3 regions of the Bradyrhizobium sp. CB1717 genome follow, and region 2 is predicted to be linked to each of the others. Evidence: predicted binding sites of a transcription regulator. Region 2 holds the regulator's gene; each other region holds the start of a gene.

Region 1 (7,502 bases), 4.0 Mb from region 2:
TGACCTACGGCACCGACTCAGGTCACGAGACAAAGCCGGGCGAGCTGCCGCAGGTGTTCGCGTTGAATGAAGAAGCCTTCGAGAATTTCGCCCACCGCGCCTACAAGAAGGTGCGCGACGCGGCCGTGACGCTGATGGAGCGCGCCTACGGCAAGAAGCCCGAGAAGATGTATTTCATGGGCTCGTCCGAAGGCGGCCGCGAAGGCCTGACCATGGCGCAGCGTTACCCCGACGATTTCGACGGCATCTTCGCCCGCGTGCCCGTCATCAACTGGGTCGGCCTGCAGCATGCCGGCATGCGGTCGGGACTTGCAACCATGGGCGAGGGCTGGATCAACCCGGCGCAGGTCAAGCTCGTCGGCGAGGCCGTGCGTGCGGCGTGTGACAAGGCTGACGGCTCCGACGACGCGCTGGTGCAGGATCCCGTCACCTGCAAGGCAGTGTTCAAAGTCGAGACGCTGCGCTGCGGGGCCGGCAAGAGTGGCGATCAGTGCCTGACCGATCCCCAGATCAAGGCGATCAACACGCTGCATGCGACCTACAAATTTCCGTTCGTGCTCGCCAACGGCCTCGACGACTATCCGGGCTGGGGCGTGTCGGGCGAGGACACGCCGGCGGCCGGTCCGACCGGCGGCTGGGTGTCGTGGTGGCTCGGCACCGCGCCGCCGGCGCAGCCGCCCGCGCCCAACAACGGCATCGCCTGGATCTATGGCGCCGGCGGCATTCAATATGTGTTCGCGCGCGATCCCAAGCTCGACGTCACCACCTACAAACCCGAGGACCACAAGGCGCGGCTGCTCGAGGTCTCCAACCTGATGGATTCGACGAATCCCGATCTCAGCCGCTTTCGCGAGCGCAAGGGCAAGCTGATCATCCTCGAGCACATGGCTGACTATGCGCAAAGCCCCTATGCCGGCATCCGCTATTTCGAGAGCGTCGAGCGCTTGATGGGGACGGCGACGGCGGCGCAGTTCGCGCGGCTCTACACCGCGCCCGGTGTCGATCATGTCGGCTCCGGGGCGCCCGCCAATGTCGACATGCTCAGCGTGCTGGTCGACTGGGTCGAGAAAGACCAGGCGCCCGGCGACCTCGAGGTCACCGAGCAGAAGGTCGAAGCGCCCGCGTTCCCTGTCGTCCGCGCGCTGCCACTGTGCCGCTGGCCGGCCTGGCCGCACTACAAGGCGGGGTCGGTGACGGAGGCGTCGAGCTATTTCTGCGCGCAGTAGCCCTTCACCTCTCCTCGCTTGCGGCGAGAGGGAGAAACGCACCGCTCATCCTGCCGCCATCGCCTGCGCACCGCCGAGCAGTCGCGCATTAAGCCGGCCGCCAGCGAACAGCATGTCATCGAGGGCTTCGTCGATATCCGCGGAAATGACGGAGTTGCCGCCATCGCGTGCGAGACTTGCTTGTGCCAGCCGCCGCATCAATTCCTTGATGAATGCACAACTTGTGCCCTCGCTGCGTCGGGCGGCTTCGGCGACAACAGCGTCGTCGAGTGGCAGTCCCCGGCCATAGAGCCGGACCAGTTTGTTGCGGCCGGTCTCGTCGGGAAGCGGCACTTCGATGGCCTGATCTATGCGACCGGGGCGGCCCGCTAGGGCGCCTTCGAGTTGCTGAGGCCGATTTGTTGTCAGCACGAACAGGATGTCCGCGTCCTGCTTCAAGCCATCCATCTCGTTAAGTAATCGGTTGAGCAGCGGTTCTTCGCAGCCGCTCATGTTCTCGCGCTGCCGCGCGATGAGATCGACGTCTTCGATCACAACCATGGCCGGTTGCAGGAGGCGAGCGAGATTCATATAGGCGCCGAGCAGGCCGATTTGCTCCGCTGTGATGATCAGCGTCGTATGACCGGGCAGATGGGCCGCGAGATAGCGGATGGTGTGAGTCTTGCCCGTGCCGGGTGGGCCGTAGAGTAAGATACCCTTCCGGGTCGACTGTCCGAGGCGGCGCAGCACATCTCGCGTGCCCACGAAGTTCAGGACGTTGCGATCAAGTAGCCGTAACGTCTGTTCAGGCAGGATCACTTCGTCACGACTGACGGAAGGAAGCCGGTGCACCGTGATCCCGCGCGAGCGCCCACGGTAGTCGGAATCGGCATCGAGAGAGAGAATCTTGCCGCGGTAGGTGCGCGCGGCCTGAACGGCGTCCTCCAGCGCGCTGAAGCACTGCTGGACAAGCGCTGAGCCTGCGGCCCCGGCCGGCGCCATGATTTCGATCCGCACGCCGATCTCGCGGCTGTATTCACGATGAATGGCCAGAAGCACCGCGTAGCGGAGACCGGCGGTTGCGCAAAGCCAAAGACCATTGTCGAGGCACTTGGCTGGTGTCGGTTCGCCGATATCGACGTCGTTGTACTGAAGCGGTGCGATCGTCGCCGCGAAGCGGTCGTTCTGCATCAATCTCGACATGGATAGCGTCTCGTAGCGGCGGTCCTCGGCGATACCGAATAGCCGGACCGGAGACGCAAATAATCGGTCGATGGCGGCCTGGACGTCTGCCCGCATGTGGCCAGGAAATTGGCGTACCGTGGTCACCAGCTGACTTCGCGGCACATCGGCGAAGTGCCAATTCAAGACACCGAACGTGTAATTGAACTCCTCCGAGGGGAGGTCCTGCGATGCGCTTGCTGCTGCGAGTACGCAATCGGCGCACAGCCACACTGTGCGGTCCACCAATTGTGCTTCCGACTGCGCGGTCGGTCGGCCGCAAAGCTCGCAGCAGGACTTCGCCGTTTCGCTTGTGATCAGGAGTGGGTGGCCGGCGGCAGCGACACGACGCCGTGCAGATTCCAGCAGGGCGCCTGCGACCGGTGGTGGGTAGGGACCGCAGGCTGCCGCGCCATGCCTCCCCATGTCGGCAATCACGGAGGCGGCTTCACTTTCCGACTTGCCGAAGACGCGACGCAACAGGTCAACGATGAATTCACGCGGAGTATCTTCGTCGCCATGCAGCACGAGCTGAGCCGGCAGGTCCGCGACCTGGGTATCGCCCATGAAGTGTCCCTTCGAGCAACCTATAATTGATCGGAACAAATAGGGAACAAAAAAGGACGCGGCCGTCAAGCGTGACGGCCGCGTCGATTTGGTCGTTCGTTCTCGAAGCTCTAATGCGCGCCGCCTCCACCCGCCGCCTTCACCCGTCGCGTCAGCAGCACCGCGATTGCGGCGAGGACCAGCACCACGCCGATCACGGCAAAGGTGTCGGAATAGCCCATCACCAGCGCCTGGCGCTTCACGGTCTTGCCGAGCGCGATGATGGCCTGCTCGCGCGCGGCGTTGGGGTCGGGGACGCCGTGCGCGATGAAGTAATTGGTCATCTGCGCGATGCGATCACGGACTTCCTCGCGGCCGAGCGTGATCGAATGGCCGATGATGTTGGAGTGGAACTGCTCGCGCTTGGTGACGATGGTGGCGAGCACCGCGGTGCCGATGGCGCCGCCGAGGTTGCGCATCATGTTGGAGATGCCGGAGGCAGCGGCCGCATCCTGCGGCGCGACGCTGCCGAGGCTGAGCGCCGAGAGCGGCGCGAGCGTCAGCGCCTGGCCGACCGCGCGTACGATGTTGGGCACCAGGAACTGGTCGCCGGAATAGTCGAGCGACATCTGGATGTTCATGAAGGAGCTCGCGGCGAACAGCAGCAGGCCGACGGTCGCGACATAGCGGCCGTCGAAGCGCTGCATCAGCTTCGGAACCAGCGGAATCAGCAGGAGCTGCGGCAGGCCGGTCCAGGCCAGCACGTTGCCGATCTGCTCGGCATTGTAGCCCTGCACCTGGCCGAGATAGGCGGGCAGCAGATAGACCGAGCCGAACAGCGCGAAGCCGAGGAACACGGCGGCAATCGTGCCGATGCCGAAATTCCACTGCGTCAACAGGCGCAGGCGCAGCAGCGGCTTCTCCACCATCAGCTCGTTGGCGATGAACAGCGACAGGCTGATCGCGGCGATGATGGCGAGCCGCACGATGAACGGCGAGCCGAACCAGTCGTCCTTGTTGCCTTCTTCCAGCACGGCTTGCAGCGAAGCGAGGCCGATCGCCATGGTCGCGATGCCGAACCAGTCGCCTTCACGCAGCAGACCGAGATTTATCGGCTGGCGCTCCAGGGTGAAGAAGAGGATGGTCACCATGATGGCGGTGGGCAACACGTTGACATAGAAGATGGTCTGCCAGCCGTAGTTCTCGGTGAGATAGCCGCCGATGGTCGGGCCGATCGCCGGGGCAAAGGTCACCGCGAGCGAGAACATGGCAAGGCCGATCGGCTGCTGGCCCTTCGGCAACTTGGTGAAGACCAGCGTGAACGCCATCGGGATCAGCACGCCGCCGAAGAAGCCCTGAAGACCGCGCATCGCGATCATCGAGGGCAGATCGTGGGTGAAGGCACAGGCGACCGAGAACGCTGCGAACAGGCTCGCGAAGCTCAGGATGATGTTGCGGAACGAGAACACCCGCGACAGATAGTCGGTCAACGGAATGACGATGATCTCGCCGATCAGATAGGACGTCGAGATCCAGGATCCGTTGTCGGCGCCGGTGCCGATGCCGCCCTCGATGTTGAGCAGCGAGGCGTTGGTGATCTGGATGTTCAGGATCGCCATGAAGGCGCCGATCATCGCCGCGAACACGGCGATCCAGATCGTGGCGCTGGCCCGATTGGGGTCGGCAGCGACGCGCTCAGGCGTCGCGGCCGGAATTGCTTGTGCTGGCGTCGATATTGAGAGGCTGTTTGACATGGCACGACCCTCCGGAAACAGGTTTTGCTTTGGGCGTCGCTGCCGCCTGGGCGGTCGGCGCTGAGCGCGTTGCGATCGTCGGGATCACGGACATGCCGGGCCGCAGCGCGATCGCGGGCGCGGTCTCGGTGTCCAGCGCGATCTTCACGGGAATGCGCTGCACGATCTTGGTGAAATTGCCGGTGGCGTTGTCGGGCGGCAGCAGCGCGAATTCCTGGCCGCTGGCCGGCGCGATGGAATCGACGTGGCCGTGCACGAGCTGGCCCGGGAACGTGTCGACCTCGATCTCGACGCTCTGTCCGGCGCGGACATGGGTGAGCTGGGTCTCCTTGAAATTGGCGACCACATAGGCGCCCGTGGCCGGCACGATCGACATCAGCTGCGTGCCCGCCTGCACATACTGGCCGACGCGCAAGGTGCGGTTGCCGACGACGCCGTCGATCGGTGAGACAATCGTGGTGTAACCGAGATTGAGCTCCGCCTGTTGCTGGACCGCGACTGCGCGCGCGGCGGCGGCCTTGGCCTGCACGATCTCGGCCTTGAGGAGATCGACCTGCTTCTGTGCGGAGACGAGGTTGGCGTTGTCGCGCGCGATCGCGGCGTCCGCACCGGCATCGCGCGCCTGCGCCTGCTGCGCATTCTGCACGCTGCCATAGCCGGTCCTGGCAAGATCCGTGTAGCGCTTGTTCTCCTGCTGGGCGAAGGTCTTCGCGGCGGTGTCGACATCGATGGTCGCCTTCGCGGCCGCGATCACCGCTTCCTGAACCTCGAGCTGGGCCTCCTTGCTGACGACCGTGGCGTTCGCCGCCTGCACGTCAGCCTTGGCCTGATCGAGCGCGACGCGGAAGTCGCGGTCGTCGATCCGGGCCAGCACCTGGCCGGCCTTCACATGCTCGTTATCGCCGACCAGAACGCGGTCGAGATAGCCGCTGACCTTCGGCGCGATGGTGGTGTTGTCGGCCTTCACATAGGCGTCATCGGTGGAGACGAGGTATTGGCCGACGGTCCAGTAATCGTAGCCGTACCAGCCCGCGCCGGCGAGGGCGGCAGCGGCCACGCCTGCCAGCAACAGCTTGCGAAGGTTCAGCTTTCGGCGCGGGGCGGGGACCGGCGCTGGGGGCAGAATGCCTTCGGGCGGGCTGGTCGGCACCACGATGGTTTCACTCTTGGACGGGTTGGTGTGCACGGTCATGGCCGGCTCCCTGAATTAGGAAACTTGACGATTTCCAAAATAGGACTAGCTTGGGGAGAGTCAATGGAATGACAGGCATCATCTAAAAACATGGCTCAGGCAAAACCGTCATCAGAAGGCCGCCCGCGCGGGCGGCCGCCGGTACGCAGCGACGACGAGACGAAGCGGATCGTCATCGAGGCGGCACGGCACGCCTTCGCCGTCGATGGCTACGCAGCAACCAGCACCGAAGAGCTGGCGCGCGGCGCCGGCATCTCCACCAAGACTCTCTATCGGCTGTTTCCGGGCAAGGCCGCGCTGTTCGAGGCGATGTGCGCGGACCGGCTCGACCGGTTGCTGTCCGACGTCAATCTTCAGGCCAACAACCAGGCCGATATCGAAACCAGCCTGGCTGCCGTGCTTGTCGCCTGTGCCGATCTCGCGCTCGATCCAGAGGTCGTGGCGCTGCAGCGTATGGTGCTGCAACAGTCAGCCACGTTTCCCGACCTTGCCGCGAATTTCTACAGGGACGGCATCTCCCGTACCGCGGCGGCGCTTGCGGGCTGGCTTCGCGATCAGGTCAAGAAGAAGCGGATCGTGCTCGATAACGTCGATGAAGCCGCCGGGATGATGATCGGCATGATGGTCTCAGCGCCGCAGCGCGCGGCGATCTACGCCAGCCTTGCATTGCCCTCGCGCAAGGAGATCGAGAGGCGGGCGCAGACATGCGCCGCAATTCTGCTCGACGGCTGTCGCGGGCCGTCGGGCAGTTAGCTCCGGCAGGTTTTGACAATCGGCCGCAGCTCGACTATATGTTTCGCATGCGAAATAAATCGCCAGAGGCGAGGCATCACCGGCTGATCTACCTGCTCAACGTCGCACAGCGGCGTTTGCAGCGCTGGATGGCGGCGCAACCTCAGAATGAGGTCACGCCGGCGCAGGCCGGGCTGCTGTTCATTCTCGGCAAGCAGGATGGTATCCTCATGGGCGAGGCCAGCGCGGCGCTCGACATGGGACCGGCCGGCATTTCCGGGCTGGTCGATCGCAGCGCTGCGGCGAGGCTGGTCGAGCGCCGGGCCGATCGCGAGGACGGACGCGCCTTTCGCGTGTGGCTGACGCCGAAGGGGCGCACCGCGTTGGCGCAGGCGAAGACCGACGCGGCCAGGATCAACGCGGCGCTGACGGACGGATTTACAGCCGCGGAGATCGACATCGTCGCGCGCTGGCTGACGAGCGTCCAGGACAAGTTTCCAAGAGACCCCGAAGATTAAGGAGAGAGCAATGACCGAGCACGTCCGCCTCGAGAACAACAACGGAATTCTTACCCTCACCCTGGCGCGGCCCGACAAGAAGAACGCGCTGACCGATGCGATGTACGGCAAGCTCGCCGACACCATCGAATCCGCCGAATTCGATCCGTCTGCCCGCGTGATCCTGATCCGCGGCGAGGGCGACATGTTCACCGCCGGCAACGATGTCGGCGAGTTCGCGGCCGTCGCATCCGGCAAGTCGGAAGGTAGCCGCAACGTCGTCCGCTTCATCCAGTCGCTGGCGCGCTGCACCCGGCCGCTGGTCGCGGCCGTGCAGGGCCGCGCCGTCGGCGTC
Region 2 (7,502 bases):
CATATGCTGAGCTCGGTGTCCGAACCCGGCCTGGAGCAGACCGCCGAGGCTGCCCCCGACGCGCTGCGTCTCTACCAGCTCTATGTGCGCGGCGATGACGCCTTCGTCGCCGACGTCGTCAGCCGGGCCGAGAAGAACGGCTACGCGGCCTTCTGCCTGACCGTGGACACCGCCCATTACAGCCGTCGCGAACGTGACATCGCCAAGCGCTACGTTCGCGAAAGCCGCCTGCGCGCCACCGGCGGCGACTACCAGAAGGGACTGGAGTGGCGGACGGTGAAGATGATCAAGGACACGTTCAAGATCCCTCTGATCCTGAAGGGTATCGCCACCGCCGAGGATGCGCAGATCGCGCTCGATCACGGCGTCGAGTGGATCTACGTCTCCAACCATGGCGGACGCCAGCTCGACCACGGCCGCGGCGCCATGCATGTGCTGCCTGAAATCGTCGACGCCGTGAAAGGCCGCGCCAAGATCATGGTCGATGGCGGCTTCTGCCGCGGCACCGACATCGTCAAGGCGCTTGCGGCGGGCGCCGACCTCGTCGGCATCGGCCGGCTGCAATGCTGGGCCCTGGCCGCGGCCGGCGAAGCCGGCGTGGCGCGAATGCTGGAACTGCTGGAAGACGAGGTGCTGCGCTGCCTCGGCCTTTTGGGCGCCACCTCATTCGCCGAGGTTGGCAAGTCCTGCCTGCATCCGGCCGTCGCGACCAATGCGCCGAGCGTGTTCAGCGCGTTCCCGCTGTTCGACCACGATCCGTACCGATACTGAGGAAAGGAAGTAGGTGACCCCGCTCTCTCCCGGCAGCGCAGACGCGCTTCTGTTCGATCTCGGACGCGTGGTGCTCGACATCGATTTCTCCAGGGCGATCGCCTGCTGGGCGGGACACGCCGGCTGCAAGCCCGAAGCCATTGTCGCGCGCTATGTGCGCGACAGCGAAGCCTATCGGCTGCACGAGGTCGGCAAGATCAGCGACGCGGACTATTTCGCCTCGCTGCGCTCATCACTCGGGATCGCGATTTCCGACGCGCAGTTCCTGGAGGGCTGGAACGCGATCTTCGCCGGCGAGATGCCCGACATTGCGGAATTGTTGCCGCGTGCGGCCAGGCAGATGCCGCTCTACGCCTTCTCGAACACCAACCGGCCGCATGTCGACCATTTCTCGAAGGAATATGCCAGCCTGCTCGGCCATTTCCGCGAGCTCTACCTGTCGTCCAGCATCGGCCTGCGTAAACCGGACGCGGAGGCTTTCGACCATGTCGTGGCGGCAATCGGCGTGCCAGCGAGCCGCATCGTCTTCTTCGACGACCTCGCAGAAAACATCGAGGGGGCGCGGGCGCGCGGATTGACCGCGGTGCATGTGACCTCGCCCCGTGACGTCGGCGATGCGCTGAAAAAGCTCGGGATTTGACGGAACCGCCCCCGGTTCCCCGGAACTCGTTTGCCCGAAATGAGGAACCAAATCACTTTGTGCATTTTTGTACAGAGTTCCGGGAACGGAATCGGCCCTTCCGGACTCTTCAGTCGGTTGGAACTTCTACATTGGACCGATCGACGTGCTGGGCAAATCCTACCTCACCAAGCAAGCCTCTCTCCTGCTCGAGTTCGCAAGAACCACCTCGGACTCCGACCTATCCGCCAAGTTGATCAGCAAGGCCGCCGACCTGAAATCCCAGGCCGACCCGCTGCCCGACAAGGACCAGGGCCCCAAAGCGCCGGACGTCAGTCCGGACGAGCCGGCAGGGAGTTGACCGATGCTGGCCGTGGCGCTCGTTCTTCTCGTGCTTGCCATGGCCGTCCTCGTGCCGGTCTGCCTCGCCTTCCGGATCATGCCGCGGCGGATTTGAGGTCTCTCTTCACCACAGAGCGGATGATGCAGGTTGAATGATCCTGCGTCTCGCCTGTTTTGCCTCTGCGCCCGCACTCGGCTAAAACTCTGGCCGCCGATTTGCCGAACGTGCTCAGCAGGAGTTTTCACCCGTGGCCTTGATGCCGGTATCCGATGCGCTTGCCGCAGTGCTTGCCGGCGCGGAGCCGCTGCCTGAGGAGACGGTCTCCCTCGCCCAAGCCTTTCACCGCGTGCTCGCGCGCGACATCGCGGCGCGGCGGACGCAGCCGCCGGAGGCGATGTCGGCAATGGATGGCTATGCCGTGCGCGCGGCCGATGCGGCGACGATCGATTCCCAACTGACGGTGATCGGCGAGGTCGCGGCGGGGCGGCCGTTTGCCGGGTTGGTCGGCGCCGGCGAAGCGGTCCGCATATTCACTGGCGGCGTCGTTCCCGCCGGCGCGGATGCGATCGTGATCCAGGAGGATACGGCCGCGGACGGCAAGCGCATCACGATCAAGGAAGCAGCGATTCCCGGACGGCACATCCGGCGCGCCGGGATCGACTTTGCCGAGGGCGACGTGCTGCTGCGCAAGGGAACCCGGCTCACCGAGCGCGATCTCGCACTCGCCGCCGGGATGAATCATCCGCATTTGCCCGTGCAACGCCGTCCGAAGGTCGCGATCCTTGCCACCGGCGACGAGCTGGTGATGCCCGGCGCAACGCCCGGCCCCGGCCAGATCGTCTACTCCAACGGCTACGCCCTCCACGCACTCGCCCGCCAGGAGGGCGCCGATACCGTCGATCTCGGGGTTGCCGCCGATACGCTGGAGGCCACCACCGCCGGGATCCGCCGGGCCCGCGAGAGCGGCGCCGACATCCTGATCACGACCGGCGGCGCCTCGGTCGGCGACCACGATCTGGTCCAGCAGGCGCTCAAGGCCGAGGGCATCGCGATGTCGTTCTGGAAGATCGCGATGCGGCCGGGCAAGCCGATGATGCACGGCCGGCTCGACGCGATGCGCGTCATCGGCCTGCCCGGCAATCCCGTGTCATCCTACGTCTGCGCTTTCCTGTTCATGGTGCCGTTGATTCGCGCGCTGTCGGGCCGCACCGTGATTCATCATCGCCGCGAGCGCGCCGTGCTCGGCCGCGACCTCAATGCCAACGACCAGCGCGAGGATTATCTTCGCACGCGCCTGGAGCGGCGCGACGACGGCACGCTGATCGCCCTTCCGGTCAATCATCAGGATTCCTCGCTGCTTGCGAATCTCGCTGCAGCACAGGCACTTCTCGTGCGCGCGCCGTTCGCGCCCAAGGCCGAAGCCGGCACGCAATGCGAGGTGCTGCTGCTGCCCGTATGAACGCTATCACCACACGCGTTCCGCGAACTTTGTCGCGTTCACGGTAAATTAAGCAGTTGCGGAACATGTATCGAACATATAGTGTCCGTTCATGATTTGTTTCGAGCATGCAGCGGCTTATCGCTGAACTGAGCGTCTCGGAATCGAACGACATCAACCGGGGGATTTTGGTCGAGATGTTAACGCGCAAACAATACGAGCTCCTGCGGTTCATCAGCGAGCGACTGAAGGAAAGCGGCGTGCCGCCATCCTTCGACGAGATGAAGGACGCGCTCGATCTGCGCTCGAAATCGGGCATCCATCGCCTGATCACCGCGCTCGAGGAGCGCGGCTTCATCCGCCGCCTGCCCAACCGCGCCCGCGCGATCGAGGTCATCAAGCTGCCCGAGCTCCAGGCGGCTGCCGGCAACCGCCGCGGTTTCACGCCGAGCGTCATCGAAGGCAATCTCGGCAAGGTGCGCACGACCTCCAGCCCGCCGGCTGACGAGGGTGAGCGTCCCGTCGCCGTGCCCGTCATGGGCCGCATCGCGGCCGGCACGCCGATCGAGGCGCTGCAGACCCGCAGCCACACCATCAGCGTACCGCCCGACATGCTCGGCTCCGGCGAGCACTACGCGCTCGAGGTGCGCGGCGATTCGATGGTGGAAGCCGGTATCCTCGACGGCGACATGGCGCTGATCCAGCGCAACGAGAGCGCCGACACCGGTGACATCGTGGTGGCGCTGATCGACGACGAGGAAGCAACGCTGAAGCGCTTCCGCCGCCGCGGCGCATCGATCGCGCTCGAGCCCGCCAACGCCGCCTACGAGGTCCGCATCCTGCCGCCCAACCGGGTGAAGATTCAGGGCAAGCTGATCGGCCTGTACCGGAAGTACTGAAGCATGATCCGGAAAAGTGCACAGCGGTTTTCCGAAAAGATCATGCTCAAACAATAACCTAAAGCGCGATGACGATTCATCCCAATCTCATCGCGCTTTAGGTGCATCCTGCGGCGCCAGTTGGCGACCGCGCCTGAACGATTGGAGCGGACAATTGTCCGCTCCGGCTGGATAGTCTTTCTGGTTCTGCACAGATTATCCGGCCACTTCCCCCGCGCTAGATCCTCGGCACGCCGCGCAAAGCACGCATCGCTTTACGGGCCTTTGAGAAACCGAGGAGACAACCATGCGCGAGATCGTCTTGAGCACTGTCACGATGGCGCTGATCGTAACCTCAGTATCACCGGCTGTCGCCGCACGATCGCATCATGTCCGCAAGACGACGCCAGCGACGACGCGCGAGCAATTCCGCAGCGCACGCGACGCCGTTGCACTGCCGTCGCAACCGGCCTGGCCGTATTCGGGCTGGTCGGCACCTGCTGGCCGTTGACGAAGAAGCACGCCGAATGCACGGGACCGGGCTTTGTTCCTCGTGCATCTGAAAAAGATATTGTGATGGCGGCGTGCGGATCCAAGCCGCAGATTTGCCCACAACCAAGCAGACCGTTGTATGCTTCCACTCTGATAGAGGCGTGCGCCTCGACAAGAGGCGCGGGTCGCTATCTTCGAATGAGGAGCACCCCGATGTGTGACTACAGCCTGCACGCCGTCGCGACGCGTCCTGCCGAAGTCGGCGAGACGATCGTCACGACAACCTTCCGCGGCACTTCCACACGCGGCTTCGCCTCCGAAGCCGACATGTCCGTCGCGGTATGCCTGCTGCCGGGAACGGAGCTCGCCTTCGCCGACAACGTCCGTTACGACAATCGCTGGATCTGGACGCGCACCATCAACTCGCGCGTCGGCAAGTTCGGCAAGATCGACCCGCACATTCCAGATCGCCATCACGATGCGATCGAATTTCCCGACGGCAAATACGTGCTGGTGACTCAGCTCGTCGAAGGCCAGCGCGCAACCGTGCTGCAATTGCCGGTGACCCAGCCACTCGGCGAGCGCGAGCACAAGCCGCAGACCATCGCCGACAGGCCGACGATCACACGCCTGCCGATCGGCTGATCGTAGCTGCCCCGGCTCGCGGGTCGGGCCATGATTGAAATCGCCATCGCCGGCCGTGGCCGGCGACGTGGTGTGGTTTGCATCTTCGAAAATACCTTCGCCAGGTCACCGCCGCTCTTCTCCGTCGCACGAAGTTTGCGCTGCCCTGCCTGAATTTTGAACGTCCGTTCCGCGGGCAAATGGCCGATGCTGCCAAAAGGCTTGAGGCGGCGGACACGTTCGATGAAAACCTTCATTCGCGTCGTTGAACTCTGGGTGCCCGACCGGACGCGCATGCGGCTGGAATTCGGCGGCGGCCTCTACGGCGAAGGGCTGTCCGCGTTCAAGGCCGCAAGTGAAGAGCTGCGCTTCGGTCGGGATGAGGGGCTTCCGGGCAGGGCCTGGGCTTCCGGCCATCCCGTCATCCTCACCAAATTCGCCAACTCCTATTTCAAACGGACCGACCAGGCCCTCGCCGCGGGCCTGACTTGCGGCGTGGCCGTGCCGGTATTTTCAGGCGAATTCCTGCAAGCCGTGATGGTCCTGTTTTGCGGCGATGACGACGCGCATGTCGGCGCGATCGAGCTCTGGCACAATGATCCCGATACCTCCCACGAGATGGGACTAGTCGACGGCTACTATGGCACCGCCGACATGTTCGAGTTCAACTCGCGGCACACCCGCTTTCCGCGCGGCTTCGGCCTGCCCGGACGCACCTGGAAGGCCGGCCTGCCGCTGATCATCAAGGACCTGCACAACGCCAAGAGCTTTCTGCGCTGGGAAGACGCCGCCGAGGTCGGGATCAATCTCGGCGTCGGCGTGCCCTACCGTACCGGCACCGACCAGACCTGGGTGCTCACCTTCCTGTCCGCGCAGGCCACGCCGATTGCGCGGCGCTTCGAGATCTGGATGCCAGATGAGACCCGCTCAGCACTGGTCTTCCGCGCCGGGGATTGCAGCGCCCAGACCGATCTGGTCGCGCTCTATGCGGACAAGTCAATCACCAGGGGCGACGGCAGCATCGGCGGCGCCTGGGCCACCGGGATGCCTGCGCTCAACGATGATCTCGCGCATGACAAATCGATCGCTGCAGCCGAAGCCCGTACGTCCGGGCTAAGCCAGATGGTTGCCTTGCCGGTGATCGGGACCGCCGGGCTCGAGGCCGTGCTGGCCTGGTACCTGTAGCCCGCCTCCTCAATCCTCAGCCTGCATGTCCGCCTCGGACGGTGTCGCATCCCGGGTACGAGGCGCCGCCGCGGGCGGCGCAAGGCTCGCACCGAAATCACCCTCGCCGGCAGTCGCCGGCGCCCACGGGCGGTCTGCGCCTCTTGCTTTGACCGTCTGCACCGCAAAGCCGTCGCCCCGCCGTGTCAGCGCCAATGCGCCCTGCGCGGCAAGGCGCTGCCGGTCTACCACCATCGCCGCGCAATCCGGCGCAGCGGGCCGGGCCGTCACCACCAGCGCGGCGCGGCTGCAGTCGTCCGCCAGCGCGTCGACGCGCAAGGCCAGCGCGACCAGCCGCCCATCGGCAAGCGGCGTCACGCAGCCGGCCTCGTCGCACGACACGCCGTCGGCCAGCGTACCATTCGCGGCATCGCGCGGATCGGCGTCGGCAGCCAGCCACTCCTTCAGCAGAAAGCCATCCTTGTTCGCCCGGATCATGTGGAAGTGCCCGTCCCTGCCGCGCACCGCGACGTTCTGCCCGTCCCCCGCGATCAGGATGTCCGGCGGCCGCGCCGACAGGCCCCAGAGGATCGCAGCCAGCAGCACCAGCCCGCCTGACCAGCGCAACGGCGTACGCAACAGGCCCATGACAATGATGCCGAGACTGGCCGCGATCAGCGGCGCGATGCCGAACGCCGGGATGCGGCCGACCGCGCCGGGCAGTGCCGCCACCCAGCGCGACACCGCGACCATCCAGTCGATGCCGATGCCCATCAGCCACCAGAACACGCCATCGAGCCCGAAGGGAGCAGCGAGCAGGCCCAACAGCCCCGCCGGCATCACCAGCGCCGATACCACCGGCATCGCGCCGAGATTGGCGAGCACCCCGTAGGGCGTTACGCGATGGAAGTGGAAGGCCGCATAGGGCGTGGTCGCAAGCCCCGCGATCAGCGAGGCCAGGAACAGCATCGCGATCTCGCGGCCGCCCCACATCGCGATGCGTGCGGTCGCGGAATGGTCGGGCGATGCATACAGGTTCGGCATGCCGATCTGCACCAGCGCCACCAGCCCGAGCGTTGCCGCAAATGACATCTGGAAACTGGGGTGAACCAGCGCTTCCGGCGCCACCGCGAGCACGATCAGCGCGGCCACGGCCAGCGTGCGGAAGGTGAT
Region 3 (7,502 bases), 130 kb from region 2:
TGTTCACCTGATACGGGATCTCGGTGATGACGATCGCCTCGCGTTCTTTCCGGACCGTCTCGAAGGTGACCTTGCCGCGCATCACGATCGAGCCGCGGCCGAGATGGTAGGCGCTGCGGATGCCCTGGCGCCCGAGGATGATGCCGCCGGTCGGGAAATCCGGGCCCGGGATGATGTTGATGAGCTCGTCGATGGTCAGCGACGGATTGTCGATCAGCGCGACGCAGGCGTCGATCACCTCGCCGAGATTGTGCGGCGGGATGTTGGTGGCCATGCCGACCGCGATGCCGCCGGCGCCGTTGACCAGCAGGTTCGGGAACCGCGCGGGCAGAACCACCGGCTCTCTTTCGGAGCCGTCGTAATTGTCCTGGAAGTCGACGGTGTCGTCGTCGATGTCCTCGAGCAGCTTCAGCGCGATCTTGGTCAGGCGGGACTCGGTGTAGCGCATTGCCGCCGGCGGATCGCCGTCGACCGAGCCGAAATTGCCCTGCCCGTCGATCAGCGGCGCGCGCATCGAGAAGTCCTGCGCCATGCGCACCAAGGCGTCGTAGATCGCCTGGTCGCCGTGCGGGTGATACTTACCCATGACCTCGCCGACGGCACCGGCGGACTTCTTGTGCTTCTTGTCCGGGGTGTCGCCGCGATTGTGCATCGCGAACAGGATGCGGCGGTGGACCGGCTTCAACCCGTCGCGCGCATCGGGCAGCGCACGCGCCACGATCACGCTCATGGCGTAATCGAGATAGGACTTCTTCATCTCCTCGTAGATGGAAACGGGGCGAATGTCCGAGGGATGCGCCGGCTGGTCGCCGGGCTTGTTGTCGTCGTCAGCCAAGGGGGAATCCGGTGAGTTTTTGTCTGGGAATCATATAGCGCATCACACCCCTGATAACCACCCTTGCCGGGCCTCGGGAAGCGCTTTTTCCGACTGTTTTTCCAGAGACTTACGCCCTTCCCAACACTGTCCCGGACGGGGCCCGAACGGACCGGGCGGAACCACCCCTTACGCGCCGAAAATCACGCTGTGCATGACGCGCCCGGGCACCAGCGTGAACAGGCCCGCCACCACCAGCGCTCCGGCGAAGATGAGGATCATCATCCGCCGGTGGTCGGCAACACGATGCGTGTGAGCCCGCCATACCGCCAGCGGCAGAACCACCAGGGTGAAGATCGACAAGAGATGGATCGGACTGAACGGCCCGACCAGACGGATCTGGTGGATCCAGAACGACGAGGCAGCCACGACCAGCATCAGGACCACCCAGATCCAGCCGATCGTCCGGTGTGGCAGCGTGCCCTTGGGGGCGGAGAACTGGATGAGGCCGAGCAGGAAGGCGGCCATGGCGGCAAAGGCATGCAGCGGGATCGCTGGGCGCGGCCTCAAGCAGCGGCGCAAGGCTCATGCGGAGCTCCCTCAGGTCGCACGGCGACCGATGTGAATAGGATTAACATGAAGTTAATATCATTCACATCACACCCCGTCAAAGACTTGAGGTTGCACGTGAGGCAAGCGCGGAAAACTCGAGCCTTACCTGCTGATTGGTAAGAAATCCTGCCACTTCACGCGAGCGGACAACGCGATACAGGAGCATTCGCGCCCGGCGTCAGAGCGGACGTCGTCGATACCATCGACCAGCAAGCGGTATTTATGTAGCAGGAACTCTTCGAAGCCTGGCCCGCAAAGCACCGGCGGTCATTCCCACGGACACTGATCGATCATCACCGAGAGAGCGGTAAAGTGACCAACGTCCTTTTCGTCTGCAGCGCCAATCGCCTCCGCAGCCCTACCGCCGAACAGGTGTTTTCGACTTGGCCGGGGATCGAGACCGACTCGGCCGGCATTGCAAACGGCGCGGACGTGCTGCTGTCCGCCGAGCAGGTCGAATGGGCCGACATCATCTTCGTCATGGAGAAGACCCACCGCAACAAGCTGAACCGGAAATTCCGATCCAGCTTGAATAACAAGCGGGTCATCTGCCTCGACATTCCGGACGACTACGAATTCATGGATCCTGCCTTGGTCCGGATCCTTGAAAACCGAGTTGGCCGTTATCTGCGCCGGGATTAGCCGGCTCTCCCGCAGCCGTCAGAACGGGATGTCGTCGTCCATGTCGCTGTTGCGGCCACCGCCGGCGGCAACGGGACGGCGCGGGGCGCTGCTGACCGGACCGGAAGAGCCGAAATCGCCACCCGGCTCGTCGCCGAAGCTGCCGCCTCCGCCGCCGCCACCACGGCCATCGAGCATCGTCAGCGTCGAGTTGAAGCCCTGGAGCACGACCTCGGTCGAGTACTTCTCGACGCCGCTCTGGTCGGTCCATTTGCGGGTCTGGAGCGCGCCTTCGATGTAAACCTTCGCGCCCTTCTTCAGATACTGCTCGGCGACCTTGCAGAGCCCTTCATTGAAGATCACGACGCGGTGCCACTCGGTCTTTTCCTTGCGCTCGCCGCTGTTCTTGTCGCGCCAGGTTTCCGAGGTCGCGATGCTCAGATTCGCGATCGGCCGCCCGTCCTGGGTGCGGCGGATTTCAGGATCCTTGCCGAGATTTCCAACCAGAATGACCTTGTTGACGCTTCCCGCCATCGCCGCTCTCCACTCCAAATGCCACTGAATTCGTAAGGCCGCATTCGCAAGGACCGCACCGCGCCCCGCGGTCCTCTGCAACCTGTTGACGCGACCCTATACGCTTGCGCGGACCGATCAGCCCATCAGCGCTCAGGTTATCCCCACATATAGCATCGCCTGCCGGTCTGTTCCAGATTTGTTCTTTCTGGGGGATGCGGAATATTCGGCCCGGGCGGTGCCTACATGCCTATCAAAATAGTGCGCCCCGGATGGAACTTTTTCAGGTTCCCAAAATCAGCAAAAAGCGCTTAGCATTCATCAAGTTACCCGCCCCCCACTTGCCCTGCGACTGTTGCATTTCGGAGACGGACTTTGCCTCCCGCTTAAGCTACGGTTGCCTCGGAATTGAGTTCATATGGGCGTCGCGCCTGATCGGCCGCTTCGGGGACCCTCAAGAAGCGGACCTTACCCGGGGAGACTGCAATGAATAAGATTTTAATTGGTACAATCGGTGCTGTGGCGTTGGGCCTGTCGGCTCCCGCGAGCGCGGCGGATCTGGCGGCGCGTCCTTACACCAAGGCTCCGCCCCCGATGGTCGCGACCATCTACGACTGGAGCGGCTTCTACATCGGCATCAACGGGGGCTGGGGCTCCAGCCGCAATTGCTGGGACTTCGTGACCCCAGTCACCGGTACGCTGATCACCGACGGCTGCCATAACGCAACGGGCGGCACAATCGGTGGTCAGGTCGGCTATCGCTGGCAGTCGGCCAATTGGGTGTTTGGCGTGGAAGGCCAGGGCAACTGGGCTGACTTCAGTGGAAGAAACGTCAGCCCGACCGCTGCAGCTCAGCAGAACCGTACGCGGGTCGATGCCTTCGGCTTGATTACCGGTCAGGTCGGTTATGCCTGGAATAACGTTTTGGTCTACGTGAAGGGCGGCGGCGCCGTAGTGGACGACAGATACGACCTCATCGTCGCGCCGGGCTTTGTGGGTGCTGGCACGACCTTCGGTTCAGCCAGCGGAACACGCTGGGGCGGAACGGTCGGCGCGGGAGTCGAATTTGGCTTCGCCCCGAACTGGTCGGTGGGCTTCGAGTACGATCACATCTTCCTCGGCACGCGAAACGTCGACTTCACCTTTGGCGGAGCCTTCGTTCAGACCGAACGCGTCCGTCAGGACGTCGATCTCGCCCTCATCCGCGTGAACTATCGTTGGGGCGGCCCGGCGATCGCCAGGTACTGATCGCAAGCATAGTCTTTTCTGACGAAAGGCCGGCCTTGTGCCGGCCTTTTTGCTGCGTGCGAGCGAAGAAAACGATCAGTCAGCGATTATGACGTTTTGTGACTGTTGTGGCTTTTTGGGTACACAACTTGCGGCTTCGCTGGTGTAAGCACGACGCCAGTTGGACCACGGCGTCCGATGCCCTTCCGTTCACGGAAGGCAACAACAGAAACTGGGACTGGGATTAGGTTGAAAATGAAGAAGGTTTTGTTGGCTTCGGCCTGTTTGTTCGCTCTGGCTGCCCCCGCGTCGGCGGCTGATCTCGCGGCCCGCCCGTACACCAAGGCTCCGGTGGCTGTGGCTTCGGTCTACAACTGGACCGGCTTCTACCTCGGTATCGTCGGCGGCGGCGCCTGGGAAGACTCGGGCAGCCCGCGTATGCAGGGTGGCTTCGTCGGTGGCACCGCCGGCTACAACTGGCAGACCGGCAACGTCGTGTTCGGCGTCGAGGCCGATGGCTCCTGGGCTGACGTCAGCGCCTCTGTGACCGGCGCGACCGTCGTCCCCGGCTTCGGTGTCGTGACCGCGACCGCGAGCTCGAAGACCGACGCCATGGGCACCGTGCGCGGCCGTATCGGCTACGCCGTCAACAACGTGCTGTTCTACGGCACCGGTGGTTATGCCTGGATCGACAACAAGATCACCCTGTCCGCCCTCGGCGTGACCGCGTCGGACAGCAAGTGGCACTCCGGCTGGACCGTCGGCGCGGGCGTCGAAGCGTTCTTCGCTCCGAACTGGTCGGTCAAGGGCGAGTACCTCTATCGCAGCCTCGGCGGCGAGACCTACTTCTCGGGCGCCCTGCCCACCGGCACGCTCAACTTCCACACCGTGCAGGTCGGCGTGAACTATCACTTCGGCGGCCCGATCGTCGCGAAGTACTAAGCTTCGTCTCCGACGCTCTTGCGTTACGAAAGGCCGGCCTCGCGCCGGCCTTTTTGTTTTTGCGCGGGTAGCAGTATGCGCCAACTACTCGCGTTTTCGGCGAGATGTGGCTGAGATGTGGCTCCCCAGTGACACAACCTTAGGCTTCGATGGTGTAAAGCTGTGAACGTCAGTTGGCTCATAGGGTCCGCTGCTCTTCCTTGCGGAAGGCAACAAAGAGAAACGGAACTGGGGAATCAGATGAAGAAGATTTTGCTGGCTTCGGCCAGCCTGTTCGTACTCAGCGCGTTGACACCGGCCTCGGCGGCCGATCTTGCGGCCCGCCCCTACACCAAGGCGCCGGTCGCTGTGGCCTCGATCTACAACTGGAGCGGATTCTACATCGGCGCCAACGCCGGTGGCGGCTCCAGCCACAATTGCTGGGATACGACCGCTGTGGTCGGCGTGGCTGTCCCCGTCACGGCTGAAGGTTGCCACAATGCGACCGGCGCAATCGTCGGCGGCCAGATCGGCTATCGTTGGCAGTCCGCCAGCTGGGTGTTCGGCCTCGAAGCCCAGGGCGATTGGGCTGACCTGAAGGGCTCGAACACCAGCTCGCCCGCCGCTTTCTTCCCGCTGGTGAACAACACCAAGATCGACGCCATCGGCCTCTTCACCGGTCAGGTGGGCTACGCCTGGAACAACGTGCTCTGGTACGTGAAGGGCGGCGCGGCCGTCACCCACAACAAGTTCAGCGGCACTCTGGCCGGCGTCACGCTCGACACCGCCAACGAGACCCGCTGGGGCGGCACCGTCGGCACCGGCATCGAGTTCGGCTTCGCTCCGAACTGGTCGGTCGGCGTCGAGTACAACCACTTGTTCATGGGCAAGCACACCGACACCTTCACCTTCCTGGGCGTGAACACCCGCAGCGATAGCATCAAGCAGGACGTGGACATGGCCACGGTTCGCGTGAACTATACCTTTGGCGGCCCGGTCGTCGCCAAGTACTGAGTTCAGTACTGAGCGTCGCTCCGACGCCCTCGCGTTACGAAAGGCCGGCCTCGCGCCGGCCTTTTTGCTTGGCGGCACGTTCCAGCGCAGTTCCGCAAGCCCCGCTGCTGCCACGTGCCGCCAGCCCGCCAACATTCCGTTGACGATTCGCAACTCCCTCTGGAAATCCGTCTCCGTTCTTCCTACGTTCGCTGCCATACCCATCGGCGCCGATCCCGGTTCCGGGCGCAGCGCGCCTTTTTTGTTGGCGCGATCGCGCACCTTTGGGCTTCCTTGAGGGCAACTCGGATGGATGAAGTGATCAAGGCGAAGCGCCAACAACAGAACGCGGGCTCCAGCCTGCGCGCAATTACGATCCGTGGCGCGCGCGAGCACAACCTCAAGAATATCGACGTCGAGATCCCCCGCGACAAGCTGGTGGTGTTCACTGGCCTCTCCGGCTCCGGCAAATCCTCGCTCGCCTTCGACACCATCTACGCCGAGGGCCAGCGCCGCTACGTCGAATCGCTGTCGGCCTATGCCCGCCAGTTCCTGGAGATGATGCAGAAGCCCGATGTCGACCAGATCGACGGCCTGTCGCCGGCGATCTCGATCGAGCAGAAGACGACCTCGAAGAACCCGCGCTCGACCGTCGGCACCGTCACCGAGATCTACGACTACATGCGCCTGCTCTGGGCCCGCGTCGGCGTGCCCTATTCGCCGGCCACCGGCCTGCCGATCGAGAGCCAGACCGTCTCGCAGATGGTCGACCGCGTGCTGGCGCTGCCCGAGGGCACGCGTCTCTATCTGCTCGCCCCCGTCGTGCGCGGCCGCAAGGGCGAGTACCGCAAAGAGCTCGCCGAATGGCTCAAGAAGGGCTTTCAGCGCGTCAAGATCGACGGCACCTTCTATGAGCTGGCGGAAGCCCCGACGCTCGACAAGAAATTTCCGCACGACATCGACGTCGTGGTCGACCGCATCGTCGTGCGCGCCGACATCGGCCAGCGCCTCGCCGAGAGTTTTGAGACCGCGCTGAAGCTCGCCGAGGGCCTCGCCGTCGTCGAGTTCGCCGACGCGCCGGCCGCCGCGCCCGCCGAGGAAAAGAAGAAGACCGCAAAAATCCACGACAAGAGCGGGCCCGAGCGTATCCTGTTCTCGGAAAAGTTCGCCTGCCCGGTCTCCGGCTTCACCATTCCCGAGATCGAGCCGCGGCTGTTCTCGTTCAACAACCCCTATGGCGCCTGCCCGGCCTGCGGCGGCCTCGGCGTCGAGCAGCATGTCGACGAGGACCTCGTCATCCCCGACAAGGAGCTCTCCTTGCGCAAGGGCGCGATCGCGCCCTGGGCCAAGTCATCCTCGCCCTATTACGAGCAGACGCTGACCGCGCTCGGCAAGCACTACAAGTTCACGCTCGACACCAAGTGGAAGGATCTCGCCAAGAAAACCAAGGACGCGATCCTCTACGGCTCCGGCGAGGACGAAATCAAGTTCTCCTACCAGGACGGCGTGCGCTCCTACGACACCAAGAAGCCTTTCGAGGGCGTCATCACCAACATCAACCGCCGCTATCGCGAGACCGAGAGCGAGTGGGCGCGTGAGGAGCTGGCAAAGTATTTCCACGACGTGCCCTGCGAGGGCTGCAAGGGTTTCCGGCTCAAGCCCGAGGCGCTCTGCGTCAAGGTCGGGACTAAGCATATCGGCGAGATCTCGGAGCTGTCGGTCAAGAAGGCCGGCGAGTGGTTCGAGACCGTGCCGGAGGCGCTGAACAAGCAGCAGAACGAGATCGCCGGCCGCATCCTGA

The links. Region 2 encodes LexA, which represses DNA repair genes until DNA is damaged. Its sites were predicted from a motif close to TGTTCNNNNTGTGTTCNG; they were not measured.
Region 1: a site for LexA is predicted at 3,025-3,042, ahead of QA649_RS40740 (ATP-dependent Clp protease adaptor ClpS). Genes of this name have one in related genera too.
Region 3: a site for LexA is predicted at 2,750-2,767, ahead of QA649_RS23155 (single-stranded DNA-binding protein). Genes of this name have one in related genera too.

What each region holds. Positions count from the first base shown of each region.
Region 1 is NZ_CP121666.1:8,749,017-8,756,518, reverse strand. It holds gene QA649_RS40745 (tannase/feruloyl esterase family alpha/beta hydrolase) at 1-1,226, shown strand, start outside; gene QA649_RS40740 (ATP-dependent Clp protease adaptor ClpS) at 1,272-2,993, opposite strand; gene QA649_RS40735 (DHA2 family efflux MFS transporter permease subunit) at 3,104-4,726, opposite strand; gene QA649_RS40730 (HlyD family secretion protein) at 4,668-5,918, opposite strand; gene QA649_RS40725 (TetR/AcrR family transcriptional regulator) at 6,009-6,671, shown strand; gene QA649_RS40720 (MarR family winged helix-turn-helix transcriptional regulator) at 6,719-7,168, shown strand; gene QA649_RS40715 (enoyl-CoA hydratase) at 7,179-7,502, shown strand, end outside.
Region 2 is NZ_CP121666.1:4,724,559-4,732,060, reverse strand. It holds gene QA649_RS22550 (alpha-hydroxy acid oxidase) at 1-771, shown strand, start outside; gene QA649_RS22545 (HAD family phosphatase) at 785-1,411, shown strand; gene QA649_RS22540 (hypothetical protein) at 1,557-1,751, shown strand; gene glp (gephyrin-like molybdotransferase Glp) at 1,981-3,192, shown strand; gene lexA (transcriptional repressor LexA) at 3,369-4,070, shown strand; gene QA649_RS22525 (hypothetical protein) at 4,357-4,560, shown strand; gene QA649_RS22520 (hypothetical protein) at 4,755-5,186, shown strand; gene QA649_RS22515 (GAF domain-containing protein) at 5,409-6,350, shown strand; gene QA649_RS22510 (ComEC/Rec2 family competence protein) at 6,360-7,502, opposite strand, start outside.
Region 3 is NZ_CP121666.1:4,854,299-4,861,800, reverse strand. It holds gene gyrA (DNA gyrase subunit A) at 1-835, opposite strand, end outside; partial or broken gene QA649_RS23165 (DUF2306 domain-containing protein) at 1,004-1,403, opposite strand; gene QA649_RS23160 (low molecular weight protein tyrosine phosphatase family protein) at 1,739-2,068, shown strand; gene QA649_RS23155 (single-stranded DNA-binding protein) at 2,087-2,581, opposite strand; gene QA649_RS23150 (outer membrane beta-barrel protein) at 3,047-3,808, shown strand; gene QA649_RS23145 (outer membrane protein) at 4,043-4,729, shown strand; gene QA649_RS23140 (outer membrane beta-barrel protein) at 4,970-5,722, shown strand; gene uvrA (excinuclease ABC subunit UvrA) at 6,011-7,502, shown strand, end outside.